4 regions of the Streptomyces sp. NPDC018693 genome follow, and region 1 is predicted to be linked to each of the others. Evidence: riboswitches for the same ligand, from Rfam matches in the RefSeq annotation. Region 1 holds a riboswitch; each other region holds the start of a gene.
The links. Region 1 has a riboswitch for cyclic di-AMP ahead of ACH5AC_RS33635 (M23 family metallopeptidase). Riboswitches for the same ligand answer to the same signal wherever they lie in the genome.

Region 1 (7,407 bases):
CCGCTCCCGCGGTGGGCAGTCGTTCCGCAGGGCGGAACGGGTGGGCACCGCCCGCAGCGCCGGGTGACTTGGCATCGGGCTGTGGTGGCCCTCCCTTCGCGCCGGCCTGCGGTGCCGTGCTCGCCGCCGCCGACAACGCCCCCGCGAGCCCGCCCAGCTCCACGTGCACCACGAGCACCGGCTTCCCCGGCACCTCCTCGGCCGCCGACCGCAGCGCCTCCGCCAGCTCCGCGTCCCCCGGCGACGCCTCCCCGATCGCCGGTATCGCGGTCACCACGACCGCGTCGCACATGTCGTCGGCCAACGCACGCGACAGCGCCGCGTGGAAGTCGCCCGCCGACGCCTGCGTCGTCAGGTCCTGCGGCGGCTGGGGCCGCAGCCCGGCGGCGAGGCAGGCGTCGTACGTCAGCACCCCGAGCGACTCGGAGTTGCCCAGGATCGCCACGCGCGGCCCGGCGGGCAGCGGCTGCCGGGCGAGCAGCAGCCCCGTGTCGACGAGCTCCGTGATGGTGTCGACGCGGATCACACCGGCCTGCCTGAGCAGCGCGGACACCGTCGCGTGCGGCAGCCGTGTCGCCCGTACCGCGTGCCCCTGCGGCGCGGCGCCCTGCACGACGACAAGGGGCTTGGCCGCGGCCGTACGCCGGGCGAGGCGGGTGAACTTGCGCGGGTTGCCGATGGACTCCAGGTACATCAGGACGACGTCGGTGTCCGGGTCGTCGTACCAGTACTGCAGGACGTCGTTGCCGGAGACGTCCGCGCGGTTGCCGGAGGAGACGAAGGTCGACACGCCCGTGACGCCGGTGACGCCCCCGCCGCGCCGGTGCAGACGGGAGAGCAGGGCGATGCCGATGGCGCCGGACTGGGCGAACAGGCCGATCCGGCCGGGCCGGGGCAGCTCGGGGGCGAGGGAGGCGTTGAGGCTGACCTCGGGGGAGGTGTTGACGACGCCGAAGGCGTTGGGGCCGATGATCCGCATCCCGTACGCGCGCGCGTGCCGGACCAGCGCGCGCTGGCGCTCGCGGCCCTCGGGCCCGCTCTCGGCGTACCCGGCGGACACCACGACGAGCCCCTGCACGCCGTGCTCGCCGCACTCGGTGACGACCTCGGGCACATGCTCGGCGGGAACGGCGACGACGGCGAGGTCGACGGGGCCGTCGACCTCACGCACCGAGCGGTGGGCGGGCACGCCGTCGAGTTCCTTGAGGTTCTCGGGGAATGCCTTGTTCACGGCGTACAGGCGGCCGGTGAAGCCCGCCTCCCTGATGTTGCCGAGGATGCCGCGCCCCACGCCACCGGGCGCGCGGCCGGTGCCGACGACGGCGACCGAGCCGGGCGCGAGCAGCCGCCGCACGGAACGGGCCTCGGCGCGCTGCTCCCGCGCGCGCTGCACGGCGAGGGAGCGCTCGGTCGGTTCGAGATCGAACTCCAGGCGTACGACGCCGTCCTCGAAGCTGCGTTTCTGGGTGTACCCGGCGTCGGTGAACACCTTGATCATCTTGGTGTTGGCGGGCAGCACCTCGGCGGCGAACCGGCGGATGTCCCGCTCGCGGGCGACGGCCGCGATGTGTTCGAGCAGGGCGGAGGCGACCCCGCGACCCTGGTGGGCGTCCTGGACGAGGAAGGCGACCTCGGCCTCGTCGGCGGGCGCGGAGGCGGGCATGCCGTCGGGACCGATGCGGTCATAGCGTACGGTGGCGATGAACTCGCCGCCGATCGTGGCCGCGAGTCCCACCCGGTCCACAAAGTCGTGGTGCGTGAAGCGGTGGACGTCCTTGGCGGACAGGCGCGGGTAGGGCGCGAAGAAGCGGTAGTACTTCGACTCGTCCGACACCTGCTCGTAGAAGCTGACCAGGCGCTCGGCGTCGTCGACGGTGATCGGGCGGATGCGCGCGGTGCCGCCGTCGCGCAGCACCACGTCGGCTTCCCAGTGGGCGGGGTACTCCTGCCGGTCCGGCGCGCTTCGCATGGGGCCCAGAGTACGGCTCGCGTACGACAACGGCGCGGGACAATCTGTGGAGGACGTCCGTCGGGTCTAGGCCGAGGCCCGACGGTCACTCCCCCAGGGGCCGAACGACCCCTGGGGGCACGCGTCACGATGTGGAACACTGGTCTAGACAACCCTGAGAAACTGAAGGGCAGCATCACATGGCTGAGCGCCGCGTCAACGTCGGCTGGGCCGAGGGCCTTCACGCCCGCCCCGCCTCCATCTTCGTCCGGGCCGCCACGGCCGCAGGCGTCCCCGTGACGATCGCCAAGGCCGACGGCACCCCCGTCAACGCGGCCTCCATGCTGGCCGTGCTGGGCCTGGGCGCCCAGGGCGGCGAGGAGATCGTCCTCGCCTCGGACGCCGAGGGTGCGGACGTGGCCCTCGACCGTCTGGCGAAGCTGGTCTCCGAGGGTCTCGAGGAGCTTCCCGAGACCGTCTGAACCCGCCGCGAAGCCGCGTCGCCCGTCATCCCGGGAGGCGCGGCTTCGCCGTTTCCGCACCGCCTCACGGAATTACCCGGGCATACTCGATAACCGGCGTCCGGGCACGCGGAAGACGCGCGCCCTGAAATTCACGGCACGCACGGAAAAGGCAGCACAAATAGGCGTCCACCGAATATGCCCTCTTTGTATACGGCCCTTGTGTTAATGTCGCAGGCCGGACATGTTTACGGGATGTTGCGAAGTCCTCACACGGTCCGCGCGATCGCCGCCGCCGGAAAAGCGCAACCGGTGCGCGAGGTTCGCTCGCTCGGTGTGCAGCGCCGTGACCGCCCGCGCGCGCTCGCCGTCGCCGCGCGCCACCGCGTCCACGATCGCGCCGTGCTCGGCCCAGGCGTCCAGGGGACTGGCGGGGGCCTCCACGGCGTACATCCAGGCGATCTTGTGGCGCAGCTGGGTGAGCGTCGACGTCAGGGCGTGGCTGCCGGTGGCCTGGGCGAGCGTCTCGTGGAACCAGCCGCCCAGGGAGCGCAGATCCTCGCTGTTGCCCCGTCTGGCCCGCTCCTGTCCGAGCCGGACGAGCCCGCGCAGCACCTTCAGATGCGCCTCGGTACGCCGCTGGGCGGCCCGCGCGGCACCGAGCGGCTCCAGCAGCATGCGCATCTCCAGCAGGTCGGCGGCCTCCTGCTCGGTCGGTTCCGCGACGCACGCGCCCGCGTGCCGCCGGGTGACGACGAACCCCTCCGCCTCCAGGGTGCGCAGCGCCTCCCGCACGGGAACGCGGGAGACGCCGTAGCGGCGGGCGAGGAGTTCCTCGGTGAGCCGGCTGCCACGCTCGTAGACACCCGCGACGATGTCGTCCCGGATGGCCGTGCACACCGAGTGCGCCGGAATGCGCATGACCGACCTCCGCATTAATCCCCGTGAAACGTCGACGATTGACGTTGTGTTGAGCGACTCTAATGCAATGAGCCGCAATTTCCGATGGCGGGCCGGAATCCATGGATATTTTTTGGACAGCGGCGCATCCGAAACGACGAAAGCCCCGGCTCGGTGAGCCGGGGCCGTACGCGATGTCGCCGCGGGGCGTCAGACGTTCACGCCGTGCTTGCGGAGGTAGGCGACGGGGTCGATGTCCGAGCCGTACTCCGGGGTGGTGCGGGCCTCGAAGTGCAGGTGCGGTCCGGTGACGTTGCCGGTCGCGCCGGACAGGCCGATCCGCTGGCCGGGGACGACCTGCTGGCCGACCGACACACCGACGGACGACAGGTGGCCGTACTGGGTGTACGCGCCGTCGTTCATGCGGATCACGATCTGGTAGCCGTAGGCGCCGCCCCAGCCGGCCTCGACGACGGTGCCGGAGCCGACCGCGTGCACGGGTGTACCGCTCCCCGCGTGGAAGTCGACGCCGGTGTGGCTGCCGGAGGACCACACGGCGCCGCCCGCGCGGTAGCTGGTGGAGACATAGGAGCCGGTGACCGGCGGGACGAAGGCGTTGAGGCGTCGGCGCTCGGCCTCGCGCGCGGCACGGGCCTTGGCCTCTCGCTCCGCCTTGGCCTTGGCGGCCGCCCTCTGGCGCGCCTCCTCGACCTCTGCGGCCCGCTGCTGCGCCGCGGCCTGGTCCTCTATCTGCTCCGCCACGGCGTCGTTCACCGTGACGACGGGGATGAACCCGGTCTGCTCGGCGGAGGTCTCGGCGGCGAGGGCGGGGCTGGTCACGGTGGCCATGACGCCGGTGGTGGTGAGCGCCGCGACGCCCGCCGCGCGGGCCGTGCCGCGCTGCAGCCGGCTGGGGCGACGGTGCTTCCCGGTGGCGCAGGTGAACGCCATGAAGTCGAGCGGTCCTTTCCTTCCCTCTCGCCTACCGGGTTAGCTGACGGGTTCGGAGCAGGAAGGTCTCCTACGGACCCCCTCACTACCGCGCGGGCGTCCGATTCACCCCAGGGACTGCCGATTTGGGTCCCCGGCTCCCCTGGCTCGCGCCGTACGGGGACTCGGCGATGGCTGTCCGGTGCCGCGGGCGCGGCGCACTGCCTGACGAACAGCCCGGACGACGCTAGAGGGGCCCGCCTTCGATTCCCAAACGGAACGGGGCTTTTGTAGCGCATCCCACAGGGCAGACAGGCAATCTCTCTCCCAATTCGGACATGGCGGGGCCCTGGTGACGCTTCGGTACACCAGGGCCCCACGCGCGCGTGCGTCGTTCGCGGCTACTCCGCCGGTACGACCTTCACCTCGCCGATACCGAGGGCCTCGACCGGCTCCTTGATCTGCGCGGCGTCGCCCACCAGGACGGTCACCAGGCGGTCCACCGGGAAGGCGCTCACGGCGGCGGCGGTGGCCTCGACCGTGCCGGTGGCGGCGAGCTGCTGGTAGAGCGTCGCCTGGTAGTCGTCGGGCAGGTGCTGCTCGACCTGGTCGGCCAGCGTGCCGGCGACGGCGGCGGCGGTCTCGTACTTCAGCGGGGCCACCCCGACGAGGTTCTGCACGGCGACGTCGCGCTCGGCGTCGGTCAGACCCTCCGCGGCGAGGGTGCGCAGCACCGCCCACAGGTCCGCCAGGGCGGGACCGGTGTTGGGGGTGTCGACCGAGCCGCTGATGGCGAGCATCGCCGCACCCGAACCGTCGGGGGCGGAGCGCAGCACCTGGCCGAAGGCGCGCACGCCGTAGGTGTAGCCCTTCTCCTCGCGCAGCACGCGGTCCAGGCGGGAGGTGAGGGTGCCGCCCAGGCAGTACGTGCCGAGCACCTGGGCGGGCCACACGCGGTCGTGCCGGTCGGGGCCGACGCGGCCGATGAGCAGCTGTGTCTGGACGGCGCCGGGACGGTCCACGATGATCACCCGTCCGGTGTCGTCGGCGGTCACCGGCGGCACCGGGCGCGGTGTGGCCGCGGAGCCCGTCCAACTGCCCAGGGTCTCGCCGAGGAGCGCGGGCAGGTCGACGCCGGTGAGGTCGCCGACGACCACGGCGGTGGCCGTGGCGGGGCGGACGTGCCGGTCGTAGAAGGCGCGGACGGCGCCGGAATCGATGGCCTCGACCGTCTCCGCGGTCCCCTGGCGCGGGCGCGACATGCGGGCGTCGGCCGGGAACAGCTCCTTGGAGAGTTCCTTGGCGGCGCGCCGGGACGGGTTGGCCAGCTCGTGCGGGATCTCGTCGAGGCGGTTGCGCACCAGGCGCTCGATCTCGCTGTCGGCGAACGCGGGCGCCCTGAGGGCGTCGGCGAGCAGCCCGAGCCCCTTGGGCAGGCGTGAGACCGGTACCTCCAGGCTGAGCCGGACGCCGGGGTGGTCGGCGTGCGCGTCGAGGGTGGCGCCGCAGCGCTCCAGCTCGGCGGCGAACTCCTCGGCGGAGTACTTGTCGGTGCCCTCGGAGAAGGCCCGCGCCATGATCGTGGCGACGCCGTCGAGGCCGGCCGGCTCGGCTTCCAGGGGCGCGTCCAGGAGGACCTCGACGGCGACGAGCTGCTGGCCGGGGCGGTGGCAGTGCAGCACGGTCAGGCCGTTGTCCAGCGTGCCGCGCTCGGGGGCCGGGAACGCCCAGGGCTTGGCCTCGCCCGCCCGCGGCTGGGGGTGGAACTCCATCGTGGCGAGCTCGGTCACTTGGCCCTCTCCTCATGGTCGTCGGCTTCCACGGTGGCCGCGGACTCCGGGTCTTCGGTGCCCGCCACGTCCTCGACGTGCTCCGGGGCGAGCGGCTCGTAGACGAGCACCGCGCGGTTGTCGGGGCGCAGGCGGGCCTGGGCGACCTCCCGCACCTCCTCCGGCGTGATCTCCAGCACGCGCTGGACGGCGGTCAGGGCGAGCTGCGGGTCGCCGAACAGCACGGCGAACCGGCACAGTTCGTCGGCGCGGCCGGCGACCGTGCCGAGCCGGTCCAGCCACTCGCGCTCCAACTGGGCCTGCGCCCGCTCCATTTCCTCGGCGGTGGGGCCCTCCTCGGCGAACCGGGCGAGCTCCTCGTCGATGGCGGCCTCGATGACCGGCACCTCGACGTCCCCGGAGGTCTTCACGTCCAGCCAGCCCAGGGAGGGCGCCCCGGCGAGCCGCAGCAGGCCGAAGCCCGCCGCGACGGCCGTACGGTCGCGTCGTACGAGCCGGTTGTACAGGCGGGAGGACTCGCCGCCGCCGAGGACGGTCAGGGCGAGGTCGGCCGCGTCGCACGCGCGCGTGCCGTCGCTCGGCAGGCGGTAGGCGGCCATCAGGGCGCGGGCCGGGACCTCCTCCTCGACGACCTCGCGCAGTTCCTCGCCGATGACGTCGGGCAGCGAGCCGTCACGCGGCGTGGGCTTGCCGTCGTGCGCGGGGATGGAGCCGAAGTACTTCTCGACCCAGGCGAGCGTCTGCTCGGGGTCGATGTCGCCGACGACGGACAGGACGGCGTTGTTGGGCGCGTAGTAGGTACGGAAGAACGCGCGCGCGTCCTCCAGGGTCGCCGCGTCCAGGTCGGCCATGGAGCCGATCGGCGTGTGGTGGTAGGGGTGGCCGTCCGGGTAGACCAGTGCGGTCAGCTTCTCGAACGCCGTGCCGTAGGGGACGTTGTCGTAGCGCTGGCGGCGCTCGTTCTTGACGACGTCGCGCTGGTTCTCCATGGACTCGTCGTCCAGGGCGGTGAGCAGGGAGCCCATGCGGTCGGCCTCCAGCCAGAGGGCGAGCTCCAGCTGGTGCGCGGGCATGGTCTCGAAGTAGTTGGTGCGCTCGAAGCTGGTGGTGCCGTTGAGGGAGCCGCCGGCGCCCTGCACCAGCTCGAAGTGGCCGTTGCCCTTGACCTGGGCGGAGCCCTGGAACATCAGGTGCTCGAAAAGGTGAGCCAGGCCGGTACGTCCCTTGACTTCGTGGCGCGAACCGACGTCGTACCAGAGGCACACCGCCGCGACGGGGGTCAGGTGGTCCTCGGAGAGCACCACGCGCAGGCCGTTGGCCAGGCGGTGCTCGGTCGCTGTCAGGCCCCCGGAGCCTGCCTGGGCTGTGGCCGTGTGAC
Region 2 (7,407 bases), on a different contig from region 1:
GGGCAGGTCGGCGAAGCCGTCGTCGAAGGTGAGCAGCACGGGCCGGGCCGGCAGCGGCGCCCGCCCGGCCAGATGGTCGGCGAGCGCGCTGATGGTGACGGGCGTACGACCGCTGTCGACCACGGCGTCGAGCTGCGCCGCGAACTGCTTCGGCGACACCGTGAACTCGGCGATCCAGCCGGGCGGTTCCTCCATCACGGCGTGGTAGAGGAGGACCGGGATGCTGTCGAGCCCTGTTATGGCACCCAGGTCCGCCACTCTGTCCCCAGACACTCTCATCGCTGCTCCCGTCTCATGGCCCGCAGTGCCCGTCGCGCCCGCAGATAGCCCACAGGTCCGTACGCCATCCCGCGCCGCTGCAGTCGTGAGAGCCGCCGTGGCCAGGGATGGTTCCGTTCGTCGTGATCACCTGGTGCTCCCCCCGCCGAGTCCTCCCGTACCGCCGTCAGCGTCCGCGCGTACGCCAACCCCCGGGGCAGCCGCGCCAGGAACGCCGGCAGCAGAGCGGGCCGGTTCACCAGGATCGCGGTGAGGTAGGCGGTGAGGCCCGCGCCGTAGCCGTACGCCTGGGTCTCCAGGTCCCGCCAGGTCTCCCGGTGGTGGTGCCACACCAGCGCGTACGGCGTGTAGTGCAGCCGGTGCCCGGCCGCGAGGACGCGGACGAACCCGTACAGGTCGTCGCCGCCACGCGCGCGCGTACCGGCGCCGGTCGCGGGGTCGAAGCCGCCCACCGCGCGCAGTGCGCCGGTGCGGAAGGCCATGTTGGCGCCCGAGCCGAAACGTCCCGCCGTGAACGGGAACAGCGGCTCGTCGGCGGGCGGTTCGGCGGGGTCGTACGTCCGGGGCGCGAAACCCTTCGCGAAGCCGCCGTGGCTCTCCAGCAGCACCTGGGCGGGGGTGCGCAGCCGGGCCGGCAGGATCAGGCCGGTCGCGCAGCCGAGCCACGGGTCGGCGGCGAAGGGCGCGGTCAGTTCGGTGAGCCAGCGCGGGTCGGCGATCACGTCGTCGTCGGTGAACGCGACCACCTCGCCACGGGCCGCCCCGATGCCCGTGTTGTGGGCGATCGCGAGGCCCGGCAGCGGCTCGCACACGTACCGCACCCGCTCGGCGTACTTGCGCTCGACCAGGTCCCGGGTGGTGTCCGTGACGGGCGCGTTGTCGACGACGACGATCTCGAAGTCCGGGTGGTCCTGGGCGAGCATCGAGTCGAGCGCGTGAGCGAGCTGTCCGGCGCGCTCACGGGTGGCGATGACGACGGTGGCGTACGGCGGTGGCGGACCGGGGACGGCCGGGGCAGCGGGCGGGGAGGTTGCCCGGGAGCCGAGCCGATGGGCCGACGCCCCGAGCACCGCCGCCGGATCGCCGCCCTCCGGCACCCGCCCCAGCAGGGTGCCGATCGGCCGACCGGCCCGCCTGACCAGCAGGAACACCTCGCCGTGGGTCACCGGCGGGCTGCCCGGACCCGGTCGTACCACCCCGTCGTCGAGGTCGATCTCGGCGACCTGGACGGGACTGATGTCGAGGAACCGCTGGATCTCCTGCCGTGTGCGCGTCGTGCGGAACATGCGCTCCCCCCAGAATGACGTTTCGGTGTCAGGACCGCCGCAGCCGCCCCGTGCTCTTCAGCACCTGAGCGGCCGCCGCCGCGAGCCTCGGCCGGTTACGTACGAAGTGGTGGGCGCGGCGCGCGGGTTCGCGGCTGAGCCAGTACAGCCCGGCGCCGACCCCCGGCCTGGTCCACGCCCCCTCGTACACGGGCAGTTCGCCGGTCCTCAGCGAGTCCTTGTACTCGGCCGCGCCCCGCCCCAGGTCGAGCGTGCGGATGCCCTCGGCGGCGGCCGCCTCGGCCATCCGCAGATGCAGCACCAGCCCCGGCGAGTACCTGGAGAACTCCACGTCGTACGACGGGAACCAGCAGGCCAGGACGGTCGAGGAGCGCAGCCCGAAGTGGGCGGCGACCGGACGGTCACCGGCGTAGAGGACGGACAGCGTGCCGGTGCACTCCGGGGCGCGCGTCTCGGCGAGCCCGTGCACGAGCCGCGTGATCCACTCCTGCGCGAACCGGTCCCGGCGGCCGGTCCTGCGGTACTGCGCGGACTTCCACGCCATGAGCGTGCGCAGCGCGGCCGGGTCACGTTCGTCGAAGACGAACCGCACCTCGCCGACCTGGCGGCCCAGCCGGCGCTCCTTGGCGAGCGTCGTCTTCAGGAACTTCGGCGACTGGGCGCGCAGGACGGACTCGTAGGTGTCGTAGCCCTTCTCCACGTCGATGACGTACGCCGCGTACTCGGCGGCCGCGTGCGGCACGAACAGGCCCTGCTCCGCCTCCAGGTTGTCGAAGGCGAACGCCGACAGAGAGCAGGCCCGCATCAGTTCGGCGGCGTCGAGGCCGAGTCCGGGACTCAGCACCGCGCCCTGGGCGTCGGACACCCCGTAGGCGAGCGCCTGGCCCACGCCGAGCGGGCCGCGTTCATGGGGCAGGAAGCCGACCGGCTCACGCCCCTCGTAGACCACCGCGACCCGGGCCCGTGGCCGTACCCTGCCCGTCGCGTCGGTGAATTCCGGTTCCATGAACGGGTTGCGAGGAGCCGCGGACAGCGCCCGCAGCCCGCGCCACCGTTCCCTGTCCCCCGCGCCGAGTTCGCTCGGCCGCAGCACACGAATGCGCCCACTGTTCAACCTGACCCCCCGATCAAGTCCCCCCTGGACTCTTGGACGGTACCGCCCGACTCGGTGCGGGCGGTAGGTAGCGGAGCATGTTGTTGCCAACCGGTGCATTGGCCGTCAAGCGTCCATTACCCGGCGATGCGTGGGAAAGCGGCGATCCGGGGCGTGAGACGGCCGTCGGGTCCGGCGTGAAGTATCCGTATTCTCTGATCATGCCCGCACCCACCGCATATGCCGAGCGCTCCGCGTACGCCCTCATCGCCACCGACCTGGACGGAACGCTGCTGCGCGGCGACGACACCTTCTCCGACCGGTCGCTGCACGCGCTCGCCCGGGTCACCGAGGCCGGCGCCCGGCATCTGGTGGTGACCGGCAGGCCGGCGCCGCGGGTACGGCCGCTGCTGGAGAACCTGCGCAGCAGGGGGCTCGCGGTGTGCGGACAGGGCGCGCAGTTGTACGACGCCGGCGCGGACCGTCTGCTGTGGTCGGTCACCCTGGACCGGGAGCTGGCGGAGACCGCGCTCGGCAAGATCGAGGCCGAGGTCGGCCAGGTGTACGCGGCCGTCGACCAGGACGGCGTCGACGGGCTGACGCTGATCGAGCCCGGGTACCGGATGCCGCACCCGACGCTGCCCGCGCTGCGGGTCGCCCGCCGCGAGGACCTGTGGTGCGAGCCGATCAGCAAGGTGCTGCTGCGCCATCCGGAGCTGTCCGACGACGAGTTGGCGGCGACGGCGCGGGCGGCGGTGGGCTCGCTGGCCACGGTCACCATGTCGGGGCCGGGCACGGTGGAGCTCCAGCCGTGCGGGGTGACGAAGGCCACCGGACTGGCGCTGGCCGCCCGGCACCTGGGCATCGGGCCGGCCGACACGATCGCCTTCGGCGACATGCCCAACGACATCCCGATGTTCGACTGGGCGGCACACGGGGTGGCGATGGCCAACGCGCATCCCGAGCTGAAGGCGGTGGCCGACGAGGTGACTTCGTCGAACGAGGACGACGGGGTGGCCGTCGTCCTCGAACGGCTCTTTCCGTGAGGCGCTGTCCGGTACAGCGCCCAGTACGCCTAGTAGGCCCCGAAGACGTTGTCGATCGACCCGTAGCGGTGCTGGGCGTAGTGGCAGGCGGCGGTGATGTTCGCGACCGGGTCGTACGGGTCGTACGAGGTGCCGGCCACGTGGTACGCCGCGAAGGTCGGGTCGATGACCTGGAGCAGGCCCTTGGACGGGGTGCCCTTGGCCGCGTTGGAGTCCCACAGGTTGATGGCGTTCGGGTTGCCGGACGACTCGCGCATGATGTTGCGGTGGATGCCGTCGTAGCTGCCCGGAATGCCCTTCTCCGCCATGATCGCGAGGGATTCGCGGATCCAGCCGTCGAGGTTGTTCGGGTATCCGGCGACCGTCGTCGTCGAGGTGGGGGTGGCCGTGGCCGCGGACGCGGTGGTCGCGCCGACGAGCGGGAGGGCGAGTACGGCCACGCCGGTGCCGGCGAGGGCGAGGCGGCGGGCGAGGCGGCTCGGGCGGGTGGGCTTGCCGTATGCGGGCATGGTGATGTTCCTCTCCGGCGCCTGCGAGGTGAGCTGTCGGGTTCGGGCTGGGAGGTGCCCGGCCACGCCCGTACGGGCATGGCTTCACCCCAAGCCGGTCGGGCGTGTGCCCGGCGCGGCGTGTTACCTGGGTCCCCCGCTCCTGCCGTACGCGAGTGGTTCGTCGATGGGTGGGTGTCAGGCGGCGGCAGGATTCGGCGTCCGCCCGACTCGGCGGGAACGTATGCGAGGGCACATGTCCGAAACAAGTGGCGAATTCACAGAACGCCCTGTTGACCTCGCGGCGAGGCATATGGGGCGCTTGATCCTTTGCGTTCGCCAAGGCTCAACTCGCCTGCGGGGCAGGGGAGACGGGCGCCCGGGGCGCGGTCGGGCGGTCGGGCCGAGTGAGAGATGTCACCGCCCTTTGCAATGCGTGGCAAATCGGGCAATAGCGGCTAATTCTTCATTGGTTGGCTAATGGATACTTTCCGGTAAGTCGATAAATGTCCCTTCCGTTCCCTTGGCGTTCCCTTCACGTGAGGCGGTGGGGTCTGATGGTGATCGAAACGTGACCGGATACGCTGACTTGAGTGATGGCAGCGACCTATCGACAAACCGTGTAATCGCCGGTAGACGCCAGCAGACAGGAGATCCCTCGTGACCGTCGTCGGGCCGTTCGGGCTGAGCGTGCGGGACCAGGCCCTCGAAGCCGATGTCCAGGCTGGATTGGCGGCTGTCGAGGAGGGCCTGCTCGAAGCCACCAAGAGTGAGGTGCCCTTCATCACGGAGGCCGCGCAGCACCTGGTGCGGGCCGGCGGCAAACGGTTCCGGCCGCTGCTGGTGATGCTCGCCGCGCAGTTCGGCGACCCTTACGCGCCGGGTGTGGTGCCGTCGGCCGTCGTGGTGGAGCTCACGCATCTCGCCACGCTCTACCACGACGACGTCATGGACGAGGCCGAGGTGCGCCGCGGGGTCGACAGCGCGAACACCCGCTGGGGCAACTCCGTCGCCGTCCTCACGGGTGACTTCCTCTTCGCCCGCGCCTCGCAGATCCTCGCCGACCTCGGGCCGGAGGCGGTACGCGTCCAGGCGCTCGCGTTCGAACGGCTCGTCACCGGACAGATCCTGGAGACGGCCGGCCCGACCGACGGGCGCGACCCCGTCGATCACTACCTCGATGTGCTCGGCGGCAAGACCGGCTCGCTGGTCGCGGTGTCCTGCCGGTTCGGGGCGATGATGTCCGGGGCCGACGAGACCGTGGTCGATGTGCTGACCCAGTACGGAGAGCGCCTCGGGGTCGCCTTCCAGTTGGCCGACGACGTGCTGGACATCGCCTCCGACTCGCACGAGTCCGGGAAGACGCCGGGCACCGATCTGCGCGAGGGCATCCCCACGCTGCCCGTACTGCGGCTGCGGGAGCGGGCGGCACGGCTCGGGCTGCCGGAGGACATCGCGCTGTGCGAACTGCTGGACTCCGACCTCAGTGACGACGTACGGCACGCCGAGGCGCTGGCCGCGCTGCGGGCGCACCCGGCGCTGGAGCAGGCGCGGCGGGACACCGTGCGGTACGCGAAGGAGGCGCGGGCGGCGCTTGCCCCGCTGCCGGAGTGCGACGCGAAGGTGGCGCTGGTCGAGCTGTGCGACGCGGTGGTGCATCGCGCGGGCTGACACCCCCGGCTCCGGATCATCCCCTACGGGTCGCCTCCACCTCCAAGTCACCGATGTCATACCGAAGTCGTACATTGAGTTGAGTCCGCGGGCTGACGTCTCCCACGGGCGGTTTTGGTCTGATGGTGAGTACGGAAACCACCGCTCCTCACCGATTCGGGTGAATGGCGCCGCCGACTACGGAGGTTAGGCACACATGGCACCGTACGAATCCGACGACACCACCACCGCGCGGCGCAAGGTCGCGCGGTACGTCGTCCCCGTCACCGTCGTGGGTGTCGCGGCCGCGACCATCGGTCTCGTCCCGGCGCTCGCCGACTCCGGTGACCCCGATCTGCCCGAGGTCACCGCGCAGCAGCTCGTGGAGAAGATCGCCGCATCGGACGTCGAGCAGTTCTCCGGCACCGTGAAGATCAGCACGGACCTCGGGCTCCCGGACCTCGGCGGCCTGGCCGACGGCCTGCTGGCCGGGATGACCGAGTCGGGTGAGGGCTCCTCCGCGGACCCCTCCGCGCGCCTCACCGAGCTGGTCACCGGCACCCACACCCTGCGCGTCGCCGCCGACGGGCCGGACCGGCAGAAGCTCTCCCTCCTGGAGAAGGGCGCCGAGTACAGCCTGATCCACAACGGCAAGGACCTCTGGGGCTACGACAGCGAGTCCAACGAGGTCTACCACTCCACCGCCCCGCAGGACGAGGCGGCGGACCACAACGGCGAGGCGGACCACAAGGGCGGGGAGACCGTCCCCGTCACGCCCAAGGAACTCGCCGACGAAGCTCTCAAGGCCGTCGACGACACCACGTCCGTCACCGTCGACGGCAGCCTGCACGTCGCCGGGCGGGACGCCTACAAGCTGGTCATCAAGCCGAAGGACGCCACCTCCACCGTCGGCGCCATCACCGTGGCCGTGGACGCGGGCACGGGCATGCCCCTGAAGTTCACCCTGACTCCGGCGAGCGGCGGTGCCGCCGTCGTGGACGCGGGCTTCACCAAGGTCAGCTTCGCCAAGCCGGCCGCTTCCACCTTCGACTTCACCCCGCCCAAGGGCGCCAAGGTCACCGAGGCCGAGGCCGAGGACATGGAGAAGGGGATGGAGGAGGAACCGGGAGCGGCCGAGGACTTCGGCGCGTTCGGCGGCGAGCTCGGCGGTATGAACGTCCTCGGCGAGGGCTGGGGCGCCATCGCCACCTTCGACTCCGGCGCCGAGGGCATGGGCGACCTGCCCTCCGGTCCGGCCGCAGGCGGTGAGGACCTCGGCGCGTTCGGCGACTTCCTCGGCTCCTTCGGCGACAAGGTCACCGGCAAGTTCGGCTCGGGCACGGTCTACTCCACCCGCCTCGTCAACGCCCTGGTCACCGACGACGGCAAGGTCTACGCCGGCGCCGTCACCAAGGACGCGCTCGTGAAGGCGGCGAACCAGCAGAAGTGAGCCACCGGGGGCAGGAGGGGCCGATGGAGGAAGAGGCCAAGGGCGAGGCCGAGAACGAGGTCGAGGGTGAGGGGCGCGACGACGTCATCCACACCCGCGCGCTGACCAAGCGCTA
Region 3 (7,407 bases), on a different contig from region 1:
CGTGCAGCACCGCGGAGTCGTCGACCAGCAGGGCACCGTCGGGACCGAGGCTGGCCAGCACCGTCCGGGCACCGCGAGCGCGCAGCACGTTGGCCGCGGTCAGTGCCTCGCCGAGCGTGGTCACCGGTATCCCGGCGGCCTCCGCGAGTTCACCCCGGTTGGGCTTGACCAGATCCGGACCGGCTGTGAGGGCGGCGGTGAAGGCGGCGCCGCTGGAGTCGACGGCGATCCGCGAAACCCCGCTGCGGCGCAGCAGGGACACCAGGTGCGCGTAGAGGTCGACGGGGGCGCCGGGTGGCAGATTGCCGGCGAGAGCCACCCACCGGACGCCCTGGGCGGCGGCACGGGTGGCTGCGGCGAGCGCGTCGATCTCGGCGGCGGAGAGCTGTGGGCCGGCCGCGTTGAGCTTGGTGACGGTGCCGTCGGGCTCCACGACGCTGATGTTGACCCGGACCCTGTCGGCGATCGGTACGGTGACCACCTCGACGCCTTCGGAGGCGAGGAGTTCACCGAGCCGCTCGCCCTCGGATCCGCCGCAGGGCAGGACGGCCACCGTCCGGTGACCGTTGGCAGCCAGCGCCCGGGAGACATTGACCCCCTTGCCTCCCGGATCGAGTCGGCTGCCGGTGGCACGGATGACCGAGCCGGGCCGCAGATCCGGGACCTCCAGGGTGCAGTCCAGGCTCGGATTGGGGGTGAGGGTGACGATCACGCGCGCACCACACTGGAACCGAGGGCAGTGAGGGTGCCGGTCCGCCGGAACATTTCCCGACCGGCAGAACCACAGTACCTCTGGCCCGTCGGAGCGCAGCCGGAGAGAGCCTCCGGCTCGTGGTCAGCCCTCGCTCACCAGGTCGAGGTCGTCACGAGACGCCTCACGGGTGATCTTCGGAACGGGCCACTCGCGGTTCAGCGGCCGGGACACGTCGCGCCACCAGGGGTGCGCGGGGAGATCCCCGGCGGGCTCGAAGGACCGGCCCGGGACAGGGGCGGCGACCTTCTGTCCGACCGCGGCGGCCGCGGCCAGCGTCCACTCGCCGGGCTCGGCCCAGGGGTGGGTCGCCAGATTGAAGGTGGCCCAGTGGATCGGCAGCAGCACACCGCCGGGGCCACCGCCCTGCAGGTCGAGATGGGCGCGCAGGGCCTCCTCGGGGGTCATGTGGATGTCCGGCCAGAACTCGCTGTACGCGCCGAGCTGGATCATCGTGGCGTCGAAGGGGCCGTGGGCGGCGCCGATGTCCTTGAAGCCCTCGAAGTAGCCGGTGTCACCGCTGTGGTAGACGCGGTGCTCCTCGCCGGCGACGGCCCAGGACGCCCACAGCGTGTGCTGTGTGTTGCGCAGGCCGCGGCCGCAGAAGTGGCGGGCCGGGGTCGCGGTGAGGGTGAGGCCGCCGACCCGCGTCGCCTCGTGCCAGTCCAGCTCGCGCAGCCGGCTCTCGGACACGCCCCAGTGCTCCAGATGGGCGCCGACACCCAGCGGGACGGCGAACAGGGTGTCCGTGCCGGCCAGCGCCTTGATCGTGGGCAGGTCGAGGTGGTCGTAGTGGTCGTGGGAGATCACGACGACGTCGACCGGGCCGAGGGCGGCCAGCGGCAGCGGGACCGGGTGCAGCCGCTTGGGGCCCGCGAAGGCGAAGGGCGAGCAGCGCTGCCCCCAGACGGGGTCGAACAGCACCCGCTGCCCGTCTATCTCCGCGAGCACGCTGGAGTGGCCCATCCAGGTCAGGCGCAGGCCGGTGGCGGGCGGCTTGGCGAGGTCGGCGAGGGTGGTGGCGTGCACGGGGATCGTGCCCGTGGGGGCGCGGCGTGCGCGCGATTCCTTGTCGAACAGGGTCTTGGCGAATTCGCCCGCCGCACCCGAGGGGCGGGTGCGGGCGGGGCCGCCGGGGTTCTGGAACACCCCGTCCTTGAAGTGGGGCGATCTGCGGATACGTGCGAGCCGCTCACCGCTCGGCTCCGCGCCGAACGCCTCGGGCTGCAGGGAACGGAGCCCGGGGCTCAGGGAACGGAAACCGGCCACGCTACCTCCAGGTGGAGTCGTTAGGCGTTCCATTATGGTCCGTCCGACTGACAGTCCCTCGGGGTGTGGGCCGCCGGTGGCGTTCCCGGGCGGTGTTGCGTCCACCGGCCGGTGGGGGCCCGGCGCGCGGTTCCCCGCGCGTCTTTCTCCGGGGCTTCGCCTCGTGTCCCGGCTCGGGTGAGCGAGACGCGGGCGGGCCTCGTCGTGTGCCGGGGGACGGTGTGCCGTCGTCCCGGCGTCCGGGCGGGGCCGCGCCCGCGTACCGCTCCCGTGCGCTCACCTCAGTGGGGGAGCCACCGGGGCCCGCGCCTCAGGCCACCGCCTCGATCCGCATCCTGATGTCGTCAGGGGACAACGTGCCCTTGGCGCTGACATGGTCGCCGGAGGACTCGCCGCGCAGCCGGCGGCCGATCCACGGCACCAGGTACTCCCGCGCCCAGTGGACGTCGTCCTTGCGCACGTCCAGGGTGCCGCGCGGCGGAAGCGGCGGCCAGGGCTGCTCCGGGTCGGCCGGCACCTCCAGGCCCAGCGCCTGCCCGGCGCGCAGCGCCACACGCGTGTGCCCCTCGGGCGAGAGGTGCAGCCGGTCGTCGTCCCAGGCCCTGCGGTCCTGCACGGATTTCAGGGACCACAGGTCGAGCACCGGGCAGCCGTACCGGTCGGCGATGGCGCGCACATGCCCGTTGTAGGTGGCGATCTTGCCGCGCAGGTGCTTGAGCACGGGGACGCCCCGGGTGTCGAAGCCGGTGGTCACCAGCACCGTGCCGGCCGTCTCGGTCAGCGCCGCGATCGCGCGCTCGAACCGCTCGGCGACCTCGTCGGGGTCGGTGCCCGGACGGAGGATGTCGTTGCCGCCCGCGCAGAACGACACCAGGTCCGGCGCGAGTTCGACCGCCCGCGGCAGCTGGTCGGCCATGATCTGGTCGAGCAGCTTCCCGCGCACGGCGAGGTTGGTGTAGTTGAAGTCGCCCTCGGGCCGCCGGTCGGCGAGCAGGACCGCGAGCCGGTCGGCCCAGCCGACGAACGCCCCGTCGGGGCCGGGGTCGCCGACGCCCTCGGTGAAGCTGTCCCCCACCGCCACGTACGACCCGATCACTGATCTGCTGTCACTCTTCGAATCGTCTGCCACAGCGGTTCATGATTCACTGCGGATTGTGACCTACGCGACCGTAGGCAAGGGTTGACGGACGGTGAGATAAGCCACTCCCCAAGAGTCCGTCAACCCGGGAATACGTGAAGACCGGATACCCGGATACCCGGATACCCGGATACGGGGACAACGGCCGAAGGCCGGACCCAGGGGATGGGGGTCCGGCCTTCGGCGGTGTGCGGGCGGTCAGCCGACGGAGACCCCGTGCGAGCGGAGGTAGGCGACCGGGTCGACGTCCGAGCCGTAGTCCGGGGTGGTGCGGATCTCGAAGTGCAGGTGCGGACCGGTGGAGTTGCCGGTCGAACCCGAGAGGCCGATCTGCTGGCCGGCGCTCACGCTCTGGCCGGCCGAGACGGACAGCGCGGACAGGTGGGCGTACTGCGCGTAGTAGCCGTCGGCGAGCCTGATGACGACCTGGTTGCCGTACGCGCCGCCCCAGCCGGCGGAGACGACCGTGCCGGCGCCGACGGCCTTGAGGGAGGTGCCGGTCGGGACGACGAAGTCGACACCGGTGTGGTAGCCGCTGGACCACATGCTGCCGGCGACGCGGTAGGCGGTGCCCACGCCGGCGGAGACGGGCGCGGTGTAGCCGGTCGCGGCGGTCTGCGTACCGGCCGACGTCGTCGCGGACGAGGAGGAGTTCGACGTCGTGGACTTCGACGGCGTCGACTTCTGCGTCGTGGACTTCTGCGTCTTCGGCGTCGTGGACTTCGCCGACGACTTCGACGACTTCGAGGAGTTCGAGGAGTTCGAGGACGACGACTTCTTTGTGGTGCCCGTCGACGCGGCCTTCTTGCCGATCGACAGCTTGAGGCCGGGGTGGATCAGTGACGGGTCGCCGCCGATGGCCGCGCGGTTGTCGCGGTAGAGCCGCTGCCAGCCACCACTGACGTTCTGCTCGTCGGCGATCTTCGAGAGATAGTCGCCGGGGCGGACCGTGTAGATCGTCGCGGCGGCCTTCTTTTCCGTGCTCTTCTTCTCGGCGCTCGCCTTTTCGGCCTTCTGCGTCACCGGGGCGGACTGCACGGCCTTTTGCGAAACGGACTGGGCCGAAACGGACTGGGCCGGGGCGGCGTGGGCGCCGGTGGCACCCAGCAGCGGGAGAGCGAGCGCGACGCCACCGGATCCGGCGACGGCGATCGAGCGGGCGAAGCGCGGGGTCTTCGAGCGGCGGTGCTTACCCTTCGCGGGCATGGCGAATTCCTCTCCGGCGCCTGCGAGGTGAGCTGTCGGGTGCGGGCTGGAGATGCCCGGCCGCGTCCGGGGACGCGGCTTTACCCCTAGCCGTTCCGGAGACCGGAACAGGCGGTGATACCTGTGGGTCCCCCGCTCCTGCCGTCACGGGTGAGTGTGTGGGGCTCCGGTCGGCGGCAGGATTGGGCGTCCGTCCGGATTGGTGGCGAACGTAAGCGACCAAGACGCACGGAAACAAGCAGAGGTTGCACGGGCCCCGCTTTTCTCGTGATCCCCTGTGAGAATTCCCAGTCACCCTGCGTGCATCAAAGAACCTGCCGTTTCACCAAATCCCCTTGAAAGGAGGCTCGATTACGTGAACATGACGGACAACGCTCGGTCACGGATATGACGATGCTCACGTGACGCTGCTCCAGCTCTCCCCATTCCAGAGCGAGTTGGAACGAAGGCTGCAATTCGGACAGAACGCTCAGATACGACGCAGCCGGAGAACCGTCGCATCCAGGTCGCCACGCAGCCCGGCATCCAGCCCATGGTGCAGCAGCAGCGCCCCTCGATGCGTTTCGCCCGTTTCAAGGCATTCGTACGACGCTGTCGGGTCGAGCCCGCGCAGCCGCACCGCCGGTACGGGTTCGCCGTACCGCTGGGCCTGGAGCCAGGCCAGGACGACGGACTCGTCGCCGCGGACGTACTGCACGGCACTCAGCCCGCCCTCCGGGGGCCGCAGCCGGTAGAGGTCGCCGCGCTGGACGAGAGGCCGGATCTCCTTGTAGAGGGCGACCCACTCGCCGGCCTCGGCGAGCTCCTCCTCGCTCCACTCGGCGAGGTCGCCGCCGACGCCGAGCACCCCGGCCATCGCGCTGACGAAGCGGAAGCGCAGCGAGCTGACCCGGCCGTTGAGCTGGGTGTTGGGGCTGTCGGTGACCCAGGCGGCCATCACGCGCGCGGGATGGACCTGACTGAAGCCGTGCTGGATGGTGAGCCGGTCCAGCGGGTCGGTGTTGTCGGAGGTCCACACCTGGTCCGTACGGCTCAGGACGCCGAGGTCGATGCGCCCGCCGCCGCCCGAGCAGGACTCGAAGGCGACGCCCGGGTGGGCCTCGCGCAGCCGGTCCAGCAGGGCGTAGAGGGCGCGCACATGGTCCACCCAGAGGCGCTGCGGGTACGGGTCGCCCGGCCATCCGGCGTCGGTGAAGCAGCGGTTGAAGTCCCACTTCACATAGTCGACGGGCGCGCTGGAGAGAAGACCGTGGAGCTGCTCCCACAGATACTCCCGCACATCCTCGCGCGCGAGGTTCAGCACGAGCTGATTGCGAAATTCCGTCCGCTTTCGTCCCGGTTGGTACTGCACCCAGTCGGGGTGTGCCCGGTACAGGTCGCTGTCCGGGTTGACCATCTCGGGCTCGACCCAGATGCCGAACCGCATCCCGAGCGCGTGCACGTAGTCGGCGAGCGGCTTGAGCCCGGAGGGGAAGCGATCGGGGTTGGGGGTCCAGTCGCCGAGTCCGGCGCGGTCGCTGGTGCGCGCACCGAACCAGCCGTCGTCGACGACGAACAGCTCGACGCCGATCGCCGCCGCCCGCCGGGCGAGGGCCGCCTGCTGCTCCTCGGAGATGTCGAAGGTGGTGGCCTCCCACGAGTTGAACAGCACCGGCCGGTCCTGGTCGGCGTCCGGGATGACGTACGCGCGCTGGTAGGCGTGCCAGGCACGGCTCGCGCCGCCGAAGCCACCGTCGCTCCACAGACCGGCGAAGACGGGCGTGGTGAAGGAGTCCCCCGCCGCCAGGCTCAGCAGGCCGGAGTCGTCGTGCCCGGCGCCGCCGGTGATCTGCACGCGCGCGTCGGGGAGTTGGGCGACGGCGATCCGCCACGAACCCGACCAGCCGAGGGCGCAGCCGTAGACCTCCCCGCGCTCCTCGGTGGCGTCGGTGTCCAGGGCGACCCAGGGCAGGTGCTGGTGCCCGGTGTGGCCGCGCCGGCTGCCGATGACCTTCTCGCCGTAGGTGAGTGCGGAGCGGGTGAGCCGGGACTCGGCGGCCCAGCGGCCGTGCAGCTGCGACAGCCGCCAGCCGTCGCGCTCGGGCAGCGTCCAGGTGGCGGAGTCGGCCCGCAGCAGCTCCAGGGCCTGCTCCCCTTCGTTGCGCAGCGTCGTCCAGCGCTCCACGACGTCGCCACGCATCCGGTAGTGCAGGGTCACCGCCAGTCCGGCGTCCCGGAAGAGCAGCCGCAGCTCGTCGCCGTCGGTCTCGTGCCCCGCGTAACGCCACTCGGTGCCGCGCCGCCCGTCGGCGCGCACGGACAGGGCGGGCCGGACGAAGCGGCGGCCGCCCTCGACGGGATACTCCTCGCGTCCGTCGAGCCGGGACTCGAAGGGCCACTCGCCGGGCAGCCCGCGCGCGGCGAGGGCCTCGGCGTCGGCGAGCGCGATCGCCGGGCCCCAGTGCAGATGCAGCACTTCGTCGCCGTCGGTGACATGGACGGCGTAACTGCTCGTGGGACCCGAGAGCAGCGCCGTACGGCCGTTTTCCGCGATCTCCAGCATCGGGCCTCACAGATTCGAACAGACGCGATCAGACAGCAACATCATCAGGGGCGGGAGGCCATCTGGGCAACGGCCTGTGGACAACTCCTGACCCAGGCATGTCGCCTCGCACCGGCCTGTGGAGAACCCGTCGCCCCAGGCCAGCGATGCCGTATGGTCGAGAGGATGCCCCGGTCGGCCACCCGAGAGCCGCGCCGACCGGGATCGACAGGGAGGGAGCCCCCGTGACGCAGCAGATCCCGTCGACCGAACCCCAACTGGCAGGCGTACGCAACTTCCGTGACGTGGGCGGCCTGCCGACCGAGGACGGACGGCGGGTGCGGCACGGTGTGCTGTTCCGCAGCGGCCACCTCGCGCACGCGACCGAGGAGGACACGGCGTTCCTGTCCGGGCTGGGGCTGCACACCGTCTTCGACTTCCGCAACGCGGCGGACCAGAAGCTGGAGGGCCCGGACGTCGAGCTGCCGGGCGTGCGCAATGTGAACCTGCCGCTGTCGGACC
Region 4 (7,407 bases), on a different contig from region 1:
CGTGCGCCCCTTCACAAGCTTCGGCAGGGTGTGTGCTATCCTCCGCGGCCCGCGTGATCCAGATCATGGTGCCGACCGGGAACCCGCATGCCTGGCGGGCCGTTGTCAATGCCGCGTGAGCTGCCTCTCCGGGGGTTCTGCACCGCCGTGAGGCGGTCCTGGATCACCCTGACGGCGCCGCCGCGCACCGTCGCTGTCCCCTCGTTTTGAACACGTTCACACAGGCGCCGAGCCCCCGGAAGGGTCAACCGGCCCCGCCTGGTGACCCAGGAGGGCCGATTTCCTTGTGAAGAACTTCACGAACTTTTCCGGCGGAGCGTCGCGGAGCGGCCCCGAAAGCCCCCCCCCGGGGCCGCTCAAACGCTATCTCGCCTGCTCAGCGGAGAGCTACCTGTCAGTAACAAAAGAGAGCTACGCCACGGACCAGGCGATCCCGTCGAGGATGTCGTGCTCGCTCACCACGACCTCCGCCGCGCCGATCCGCTCCATGATCGACAGCAGCACCAGCGCGCCCGCCGCGATCACGTCCACCCGGCCCGGATGCATCGAGCCGATCGCCGCGCGCTCGGCGTGCGTGGAGCGCAGCAGCCACTCGGTGATCTCACGGACCCGCTCGACGGACACCCGGGAGTGGTGGATGGCCGAGGAGTCGTACGCGGGCAGGTTCTGGGCGATCGCGGAGACGGTGGTGACGGACCCCGCCAGCCCCACCAGGGTGCGCGCCTCACGCAGCGGGACGCTCTCCTCGGCGAGGTCGAGGGCGGCGGCGATGTCGGCGCGCATGGCCGCGATCTGCTCGGCGGACGGCGGGTCGGTGACGGCGCCGTCCACGACCAGGTGCCGCTCCGTCATCCGCACACAGCCGACGTCGACGGACCGGGCGGCCCGCACATGGTCGTCCCCGACGACGAACTCCGTCGACCCGCCGCCGATGTCCACCACCAGATACGGCTTGTCCAGATGGTCCCGCCCGGCCAGCTCCCTGGTGGCTCCCGTGAAGGAGAACTCGGCCTCCTGCCCGCCGCTGATCACCTCCGGCTCGACACCCAGGATGTCCAGCACCCCGCGCACGAACTCGTCCCGGTTCTCGGCGTCCCGGGAGGCGGAGGTGGCCACGAAACGCAGCCGCTCGGCCCCGTACTCCTTGATCACCGCGGCGTACTCCCGGCACGCCGCGAACGTCCGTTCCAGTGCCTCGGGCGCAAGCCGGCCCGTGCGGTCGACGCCCTGTCCGAGCCGCACGATCGTCATCCGGCGGTCCAGGTCGACCAGTTCACCCGTCCCGGGGTCCAGGTCCGCGACCAACAGGCGGATCGAGTTCGTACCACAGTCGACGGCGGCGACGCGGGTCACTGGCCCGCCTCCCCGGTCTCCTGAGGAAGCGTCACGCACGACCCCTTGCGCCACCACTGCGGCAGCATCGCCAGCGCCTCGTCGCCGAGCGGGTTCACACCCGGCCCGGCGGCCAGGGAGTGGGCCACGAGGACGTGCAGGCACTTCACCCGGTCCGGCATGCCGCCGGCGCTGGGGAAGCCCTTCAGCTCCTCGATCTCGTCCCGCCGCCGGATGTAGTCCTCGTGCGCGGCCCGGTACGCCGCGGCCAGCTCCGGGTCGGCCGCCAGACGGGCCGTCATCTCCTTCATCACGCCGTTCGCCTCCAGCGTGCCGATGGCGGAGTTCGCCTTGGGGCACGTCAGGTAGTACAGCGTCGGGAAGGGTGTGCCGTCGGGCAGGCGCGGCGCCGTCTCGACGACGTCCGGCTGACCGCAGGGGCACCGGTGCGCGATGGCACGCAGCCCGCGCGGCGGCCGCCCGAGCTGCTGCTCGAAGGCGGCGACATCGGCGTCGGTGGGCTCGGTGCGCTCAGTGGTCGGCGGGGGTGTGTCCATTGCCTGTGGAAGATTCTCTCTGTCGGTTCACTGGTCAGAGGCGTCGGCTTTGTCGACCCCGTCCCAGACGTTCGAGTACCAGGGGCGGTCCGCCGCCCCGAGATCCGCGCGCGCCTGCCGGGCCGCGTCCGGGTCGATCACCACGAACCCGGTCTCCCCGGGCATCACATAGTGCAGCCGCAGCCGGATCTGCTGCTCGGCGTACGCGTCGTCCTGCCAGCGCGCCTTGAGGTCGCGCAGCCGCTCCACCCGGGCCTCGGCCTCCTGCCGCTCCCGCTGCAGGTCGGCGATCTCGGCGCGCTGGGAGACGTACTGCCGCATCGGGTACGCGAGGGCCACGATCAGCGAGCACAGCACCATGGCGAGCAGTGCCGCCCGCCCGGTGAGCCGGGAGCGGCGGGCCTGCCGACGGGTCTGCGAGCGGTAGACACGGGCCGCGGTCTGCTCGCCGAGCAGCCGCAGTCTGGTCGCGGTGGAGAACCGGTCCCGGTCCTTCACGGCCATGTGCCCCGCCTCCCGTTCACACGTGCGTACGTCCCCGCACACGGTACGGGACCGCGTACGGGGACGTACGTACGACGCTTCCTACGAGGGTGTACGAGGGCCTCCTACGAGGCCGTCAGCCCTTGAAGCGCGGGAAGGCGCTGCGGCCTGCGTACACCGCGGCGTCGTCGAGGATCTCCTCGATGCGCAGCAGCTGGTTGTACTTGGCCACGCGCTCGGAGCGGGCCGGGGCGCCGGTCTTGATCTGGCCGCAGTTGGTGGCGACGGCGAGGTCGGCGATGGTCACGTCCTCGGTCTCGCCGGAGCGGTGGGACATCATGCACTTGAAGCCGTTGCGCTGGGCCAGCTCGACGGCGTCCAGGGTCTCGGTGAGGGAGCCGATCTGGTTCACCTTCACCAGCAGGGCGTTGGCGGCGCCCTCCTCGATACCACGGGCCAGGCGCTCCGGGTTGGTGACGAACAGGTCGTCGCCGACGAGCTGGACCTTGTCACCGAGCTTGGCGGTGATGGTCTTCCAGCCCTCCCAGTCGTCCTCGAACAGCGGGTCCTCGATGGAGACCAGCGGGTACGCCTCGACCAGCTCGGCGTAGTACTCCGTCATCTCGGCGGCGGAGCGGTTCTTGCCCTCGAAGACGTACACGCCGTCCTTGTAGAACTCGGACGCGGCGACGTCGAGCGCCAGGGCGATCTGCTCGCCGGGGGTGTAGCCGGCCTCCTGGATGGCCTCCAGGATGAGGTCGAGGGCCTCGCGGTTGGAGCCGAGGTTCGGGGCGAAGCCGCCCTCGTCACCGAGGCCGGTGGCCAGGCCCTTGTTCTTCAGGACCTTCTTCAGGGTGTGGTAGACCTCGGCGCCCCAGCGCAGGGCCTCGGAGAACGACTCCGCGCCGATCGGGGCGATCATGAACTCCTGGATGTCCACGTTGGAGTCGGCGTGCGAGCCGCCGTTCAGGATGTTCATCATCGGCACCGGCAGCAGGTGCGCGTTCGGGCCGCCCAGGTAGCGGAAGAGGGGGAGGTCGCTGGCCTCGGAGGCGGCGTGGGCGACGGCGAGGGAGACGCCGAGGATGGCGTTGGCGCCGAGGGAGCCCTTGTTGTCGGTGGCGTCCAGATCGAACATGGCCTGGTCGATCAGGCGCTGCTCGGTGGCGTCGTAACCGACCAGCTCCGGGCCGATCTGCTCGATGACGGCGAGGACGGCCTTCTCGACACCCTTGCCCAGGTAGCGGCCCGGGTCACCGTCGCGGAGCTCGATGGCCTCGAAGGCGCCGGTGGAGGCGCCGGACGGGACGGCGGCACGACCCGTGCTGCCGTCGTCGAGGCCGACCTCGACCTCGACCGTGGGGTTGCCTCGGGAGTCCAGGATTTCCCGGGCTACGACGACGTCGATGGACGGCACGAGCATCTCCTTCTTGGGATGTGACGCTGGAAGTGCGGGGCCACGTGAGCCTTGCGACTAGAGCCTAACCGTCTCCGGGCCATCGGCCAGCCGACCGACCGTCCCGTGGACAAGGTCTGACGGTACCCATTGTTCCCGCGCGGAACAAAGGGCGGGTGAACAGTGGGCGAGGAAACGGGCGGGGAACCGGGCGGAGAAACAGTCGGGGACACGGGCGGAGAAACAGTCGGGGACACGGGCGGGGAAACGGGCGAGAAAAACCCCGCCCCGGCGCGCACGGGGGAAGAACGCGCCGGGGCGGGGAGCATACGAGCCCGCTTGTCACTTCAGGTGAAGCTGCTGGCCCGGGTAGATGAGGTCGGCGTCCTCGACGACGTCCTTGTTCAGCTCGAACAGCTTCTGCCAGCCGCCCTCGACACCGTGCTTCTCGGCGATACCGCTGAGGGTGTCGCCCTTGACGACCTTGTACTCGCCGTCGCCCTTCTTGACCTTCTTGCCGGTCGGGGTGGTGACCGTCTTCTGGCTCTTCTGGGTCTTCTGGGTCTTCTGCGTCTGCTGGCTCTGGGTGGCCGGGCGCTCGGTGGAGCGGTTGGTGCTCTGCTGCTCGGTGGAGCGGCCGGTGGTGCCGGTGCTCGTGTTCGAGGAGCTGGAGCCGCCGGAGTACGGGGTGCTCGACAGGCCGACGCCGCAGTGCGGCCAGGCGCCCTTGCCCTGACCCGCGAGGACCTTCTCGGCGATCTCTATCTGCTGCGCCTTGGTGGCGAGGTCGGCGCGGGCGGCGTACTGCGTGCCGCCGTACGCGGCCCAGGTGGAGGCGGAGAACTGCAGACCGCCGTAGTAGCCGTTGCCGGTGTTGATGGACCAGTTGCCGCCGGACTCGCACTGGGCGACGGCGTCCCACTCGGCCGCTGTGGCGGCGGAGGCGCTGCCGGATGCCATCAGCGGGGCGGCGACGGCGGCGGCGGTGACGCCGGCGACGGCGACTGCGCGGCTGGCCTTGGACGGACGACGGTGCTTGCCCTTGCCGGAGAACAGCATGGATCGATCCCCTCACCGACGCCTGCGAGGTGAGCTGTCGGGTTCGGGCCGGTTGAGTTGCCCGGCCACTCCCCCCTGCTGGGAGGTGTGGCTTCACCCCTAGCCGGATCCGGCGGTGAGGTCTCCCCGATCTCTCGGGCGAGATCCCTCAACTGCCGGGACCGGCACTTACCTTGGGTCCCCCGCTCCTGCCGACGGCGCTGGACGCGACGACTGTTCCCGGGCTGCCACTGGCAGGATTCGGCGTTGCGGCGGCCGGGGCTCGGATTGCCGAGCGGTCATGACCGTAGACACGCGATCCGCCGAATTTCAAAGACGATCAGGGCTTCTGAGACTCATCCCACACTTTCGCCAAACCGGACATTCCGGAGTGAAGTGGGGCGTGAACTCCCGCGCGTTTTCGCCCTATTCGCTACCGACGGACAGGGTCTGACCGGGGACGATATGGCTCGGGTCGGGGCCGATGACATCCTTGTTGCCGTCATAGAGGCCGCGCCATCCGCCGGTGACGTCAAGGGAGTCGGCGATGGAGGCGAGGGTGTCGCCGTCGCGGACGACATACGCGTCGCTCGCGGACTCCCCGGACCCCGCCGACTCCTCGGCGGGGGCGCCACGGTGGCGGCCGGTGCCGAGCGCACCGGTGTCGACGAGGCTCCAGGAACCCACACTCTGCCCCGAGTTGTCCGACTTCTCCCCATCGGCGGTGACCGTAGGTGAGCCGTCGGCCGCCTGAGCGCCCTCCACTCCAGGGTCGGCGGGGGCGGACGTATCGGACTTTGCGGAGCTGTCAGTCGTACCGGAAGAAGGGGTCGAAGGCGACGAGTCGGTGGACGTCTCGGCGGACGCACCGGTGGACGGGCCGACGGACGGAGACGTGGACACAGCGGAGGAACCGGAGGAACTGGAGGAACCGGACGAGTCGGACGGGCTGGAGGAACCAGAGGAGCTCGATGTCCCGCCGGTCGAACTCTTGGAGGAGTCCGAGAGGCCGGTGCCGGTCAGGGCGCCCTGAGGGAGGCCGGTGTCCACGGCGACCGTGCCGTTCGCCTTGGTGAGCCCGGCGGTCAGCCCGCAGGTGCCCCAGGCGCCGACCCCCTTCTCGGCGAGCAGCTTCTGGGCGACGGCTATCTGCTGCTTGCGGCTGGCCTGGTCGGCACTGGGCGCGTAGTCGAGACCGCCGTACGCCTCCCAGTCGTCCTGGGTGAGGCTCAGGCCGCCGTACTCGCCGTTGCCCTCGTCGGCGCTCCAGGAACCACCGGTCTCGCACTCCGCCACCTTGTCCCAGACCGTGCCGTCGGCCGCGCTCGCGCCGGACGCGCCCAGCAGCGGGATGGCGATGGCGGACCCGGTCACTCCGGCCGCGACGAGGAGCGCCGGGGCCTGGCGGGGGCGACGGTGACGACCGTTCCCGGAGAGCATGCGGGGGCCTTTCTCGAGACAGTGGTGACCGGCGCGGCGGATGCGCTGCTTACCCAACCGCGTTGACGAGTGAACGTATAGGCAGACGATCACTTGTCACAAGTTCATGCCGCGCAGATCACGTGAAGATCACAGAGGTGAGGGTGCGTCATGTTTGCCACGGTGAAGGCACCGCCGAGGCAGTGACTGTCATTCACATCTGAGGCGGTGTGAAGCTGACCGGCAGTGTGCGCAGTCCGCGCATGATGAGCCCGCCGCGCCACCGCAGCTCGGCCGGGTCGGCGTCCAGGCGCAGGTCCGGCAGGCGGGTGAGGAGGGTGGCCAGGGCGGTCTGGCCCTCCAGCCGGGCGAGCGGGGCGCCGAGGCAGTAGTGGATGCCGTGGCCGTAGCCCAGGTGCTGGTTGTCGCGGCGGGAGAGGTCGAGCGTGTCGGGGTCGGTGAAGCGGTCCGGGTCACGGTCGGCGGCGGCCAGCACGACGAGGACCGGGTCGCCGGGCGCGATGTCCTGACCGCCGATGCTGAGCGGCTGCGTGGCGAACCGCCAGGTGGCGAGCTCGACGGGCCCGTCGAAGCGCAGCAGTTCCTCCACACCTGTCTCCAGGAGGGCCGTCTCCTTGTGCGCCAGGGAGGTCTGGAGGCGGGCCCGCTGCTCGGGGTGGGTGAGCAGGGCGTAGGTGCCGTTGCCGATGAGGTTGACGGTCGTCTCGAAGCCGGCGAACAGGAGGATGAACGCCATCGCGGCGGCCTCGTTCTCGGTGAGGTGCTCACCGTGGTCGGAGGCGCGGATGAGCCCGGAGATCAGGTCCTCGCCGGGCGCCGGCTCCACGGGCAGGGCGGCGCGCTTGCGGTGGATCAGCTCCGACAGATAGCCGCGCATCATCTTCACCGACCGCGCGACCCCGCCGCGCGGGCCCCCGCCGTGCCGGATCATCATGCCGGCCCAGTCCCGGAAGTCGTCCTGGTCCTCGCGGGGCACGCCCAGCAGGTCGCAGATGGCGTAGATCGGCAGCGGGAAGGCGAACTCGTGGATCAGGTCGGCATGCCCCCTCTCGGCGAACCGATCGATCAACTGGTCGGTGAGCTCCTGGACCCGGGGCGCGAACTCGGCGACCCGGCGCGGCGTGAACGCCTTGCTCACCAGCCGACGCAGCCGGGTGTGGT

Region 2: it holds a riboswitch for cyclic di-AMP, as region 1 does, so the genes downstream of both, ACH5AC_RS29925 (transglycosylase SLT domain-containing protein) here and ACH5AC_RS33635 (M23 family metallopeptidase) in region 1, are expected to answer to the same signal.
Region 3: it holds a riboswitch for cyclic di-AMP, as region 1 does, so the genes downstream of both, ACH5AC_RS32750 (peptidoglycan DD-metalloendopeptidase family protein) here and ACH5AC_RS33635 (M23 family metallopeptidase) in region 1, are expected to answer to the same signal.
Region 4: it holds a riboswitch for cyclic di-AMP, as region 1 does, so the genes downstream of both, ACH5AC_RS25640 (transglycosylase family protein) here and ACH5AC_RS33635 (M23 family metallopeptidase) in region 1, are expected to answer to the same signal.

What each region holds. Positions count from the first base shown of each region.
Region 1 is NZ_JBIRZZ010000019.1:115,167-122,573, reverse strand. It holds gene ACH5AC_RS33650 (GNAT family N-acetyltransferase) at 1-1,969, opposite strand, end outside; gene ACH5AC_RS33645 (HPr family phosphocarrier protein) at 2,149-2,430, shown strand; gene ACH5AC_RS33640 (GntR family transcriptional regulator) at 2,635-3,330, opposite strand; gene ACH5AC_RS33635 (M23 family metallopeptidase) at 3,520-4,260, opposite strand; cyclic di-AMP (ydaO/yuaA leader) riboswitch at 4,274-4,440, opposite strand; gene ACH5AC_RS33630 (M16 family metallopeptidase) at 4,641-6,029, opposite strand; gene ACH5AC_RS33625 (M16 family metallopeptidase) at 6,026-7,407, opposite strand, start outside.
Region 2 is NZ_JBIRZZ010000014.1:97,631-105,037, forward strand. It holds gene ACH5AC_RS29905 (polysaccharide deacetylase family protein) at 1-195, opposite strand, end outside; gene ACH5AC_RS29910 (glycosyltransferase) at 276-1,565, opposite strand; gene ACH5AC_RS29915 (GNAT family N-acetyltransferase) at 1,594-2,658, opposite strand; gene ACH5AC_RS29920 (HAD family hydrolase) at 2,880-3,704, shown strand; gene ACH5AC_RS29925 (transglycosylase SLT domain-containing protein) at 3,734-4,213, opposite strand; cyclic di-AMP (ydaO/yuaA leader) riboswitch at 4,217-4,389, opposite strand; gene ACH5AC_RS29930 (polyprenyl synthetase family protein) at 4,853-5,863, shown strand; gene ACH5AC_RS29935 (outer membrane lipoprotein carrier protein LolA) at 6,060-7,292, shown strand; gene ACH5AC_RS29940 (ABC transporter ATP-binding protein) at 7,316-7,407, shown strand, end outside.
Region 3 is NZ_JBIRZZ010000018.1:50,608-58,014, reverse strand. It holds gene ACH5AC_RS32765 (1-phosphofructokinase family hexose kinase) at 1-712, opposite strand, end outside; gene ACH5AC_RS32760 (MBL fold metallo-hydrolase) at 836-2,020, opposite strand; gene ACH5AC_RS32755 (SGNH/GDSL hydrolase family protein) at 2,331-3,116, opposite strand; gene ACH5AC_RS32750 (peptidoglycan DD-metalloendopeptidase family protein) at 3,357-4,364, opposite strand; cyclic di-AMP (ydaO/yuaA leader) riboswitch at 4,369-4,527, opposite strand; gene ACH5AC_RS32745 (alpha-galactosidase) at 4,834-6,906, opposite strand; gene ACH5AC_RS32740 (tyrosine-protein phosphatase) at 7,131-7,407, shown strand, end outside.
Region 4 is NZ_JBIRZZ010000010.1:184,528-191,934, forward strand. It holds gene ACH5AC_RS25620 (exopolyphosphatase) at 412-1,353, opposite strand; gene ACH5AC_RS25625 (DUF501 domain-containing protein) at 1,350-1,889, opposite strand; gene ACH5AC_RS25630 (septum formation initiator family protein) at 1,917-2,393, opposite strand; gene eno (phosphopyruvate hydratase) at 2,509-3,789, opposite strand; gene ACH5AC_RS25640 (transglycosylase family protein) at 4,111-4,827, opposite strand; cyclic di-AMP (ydaO/yuaA leader) riboswitch at 4,832-4,978, opposite strand; gene ACH5AC_RS25645 (transglycosylase family protein) at 5,233-6,246, opposite strand; gene ACH5AC_RS25650 (cytochrome P450) at 6,440-7,407, opposite strand, start outside.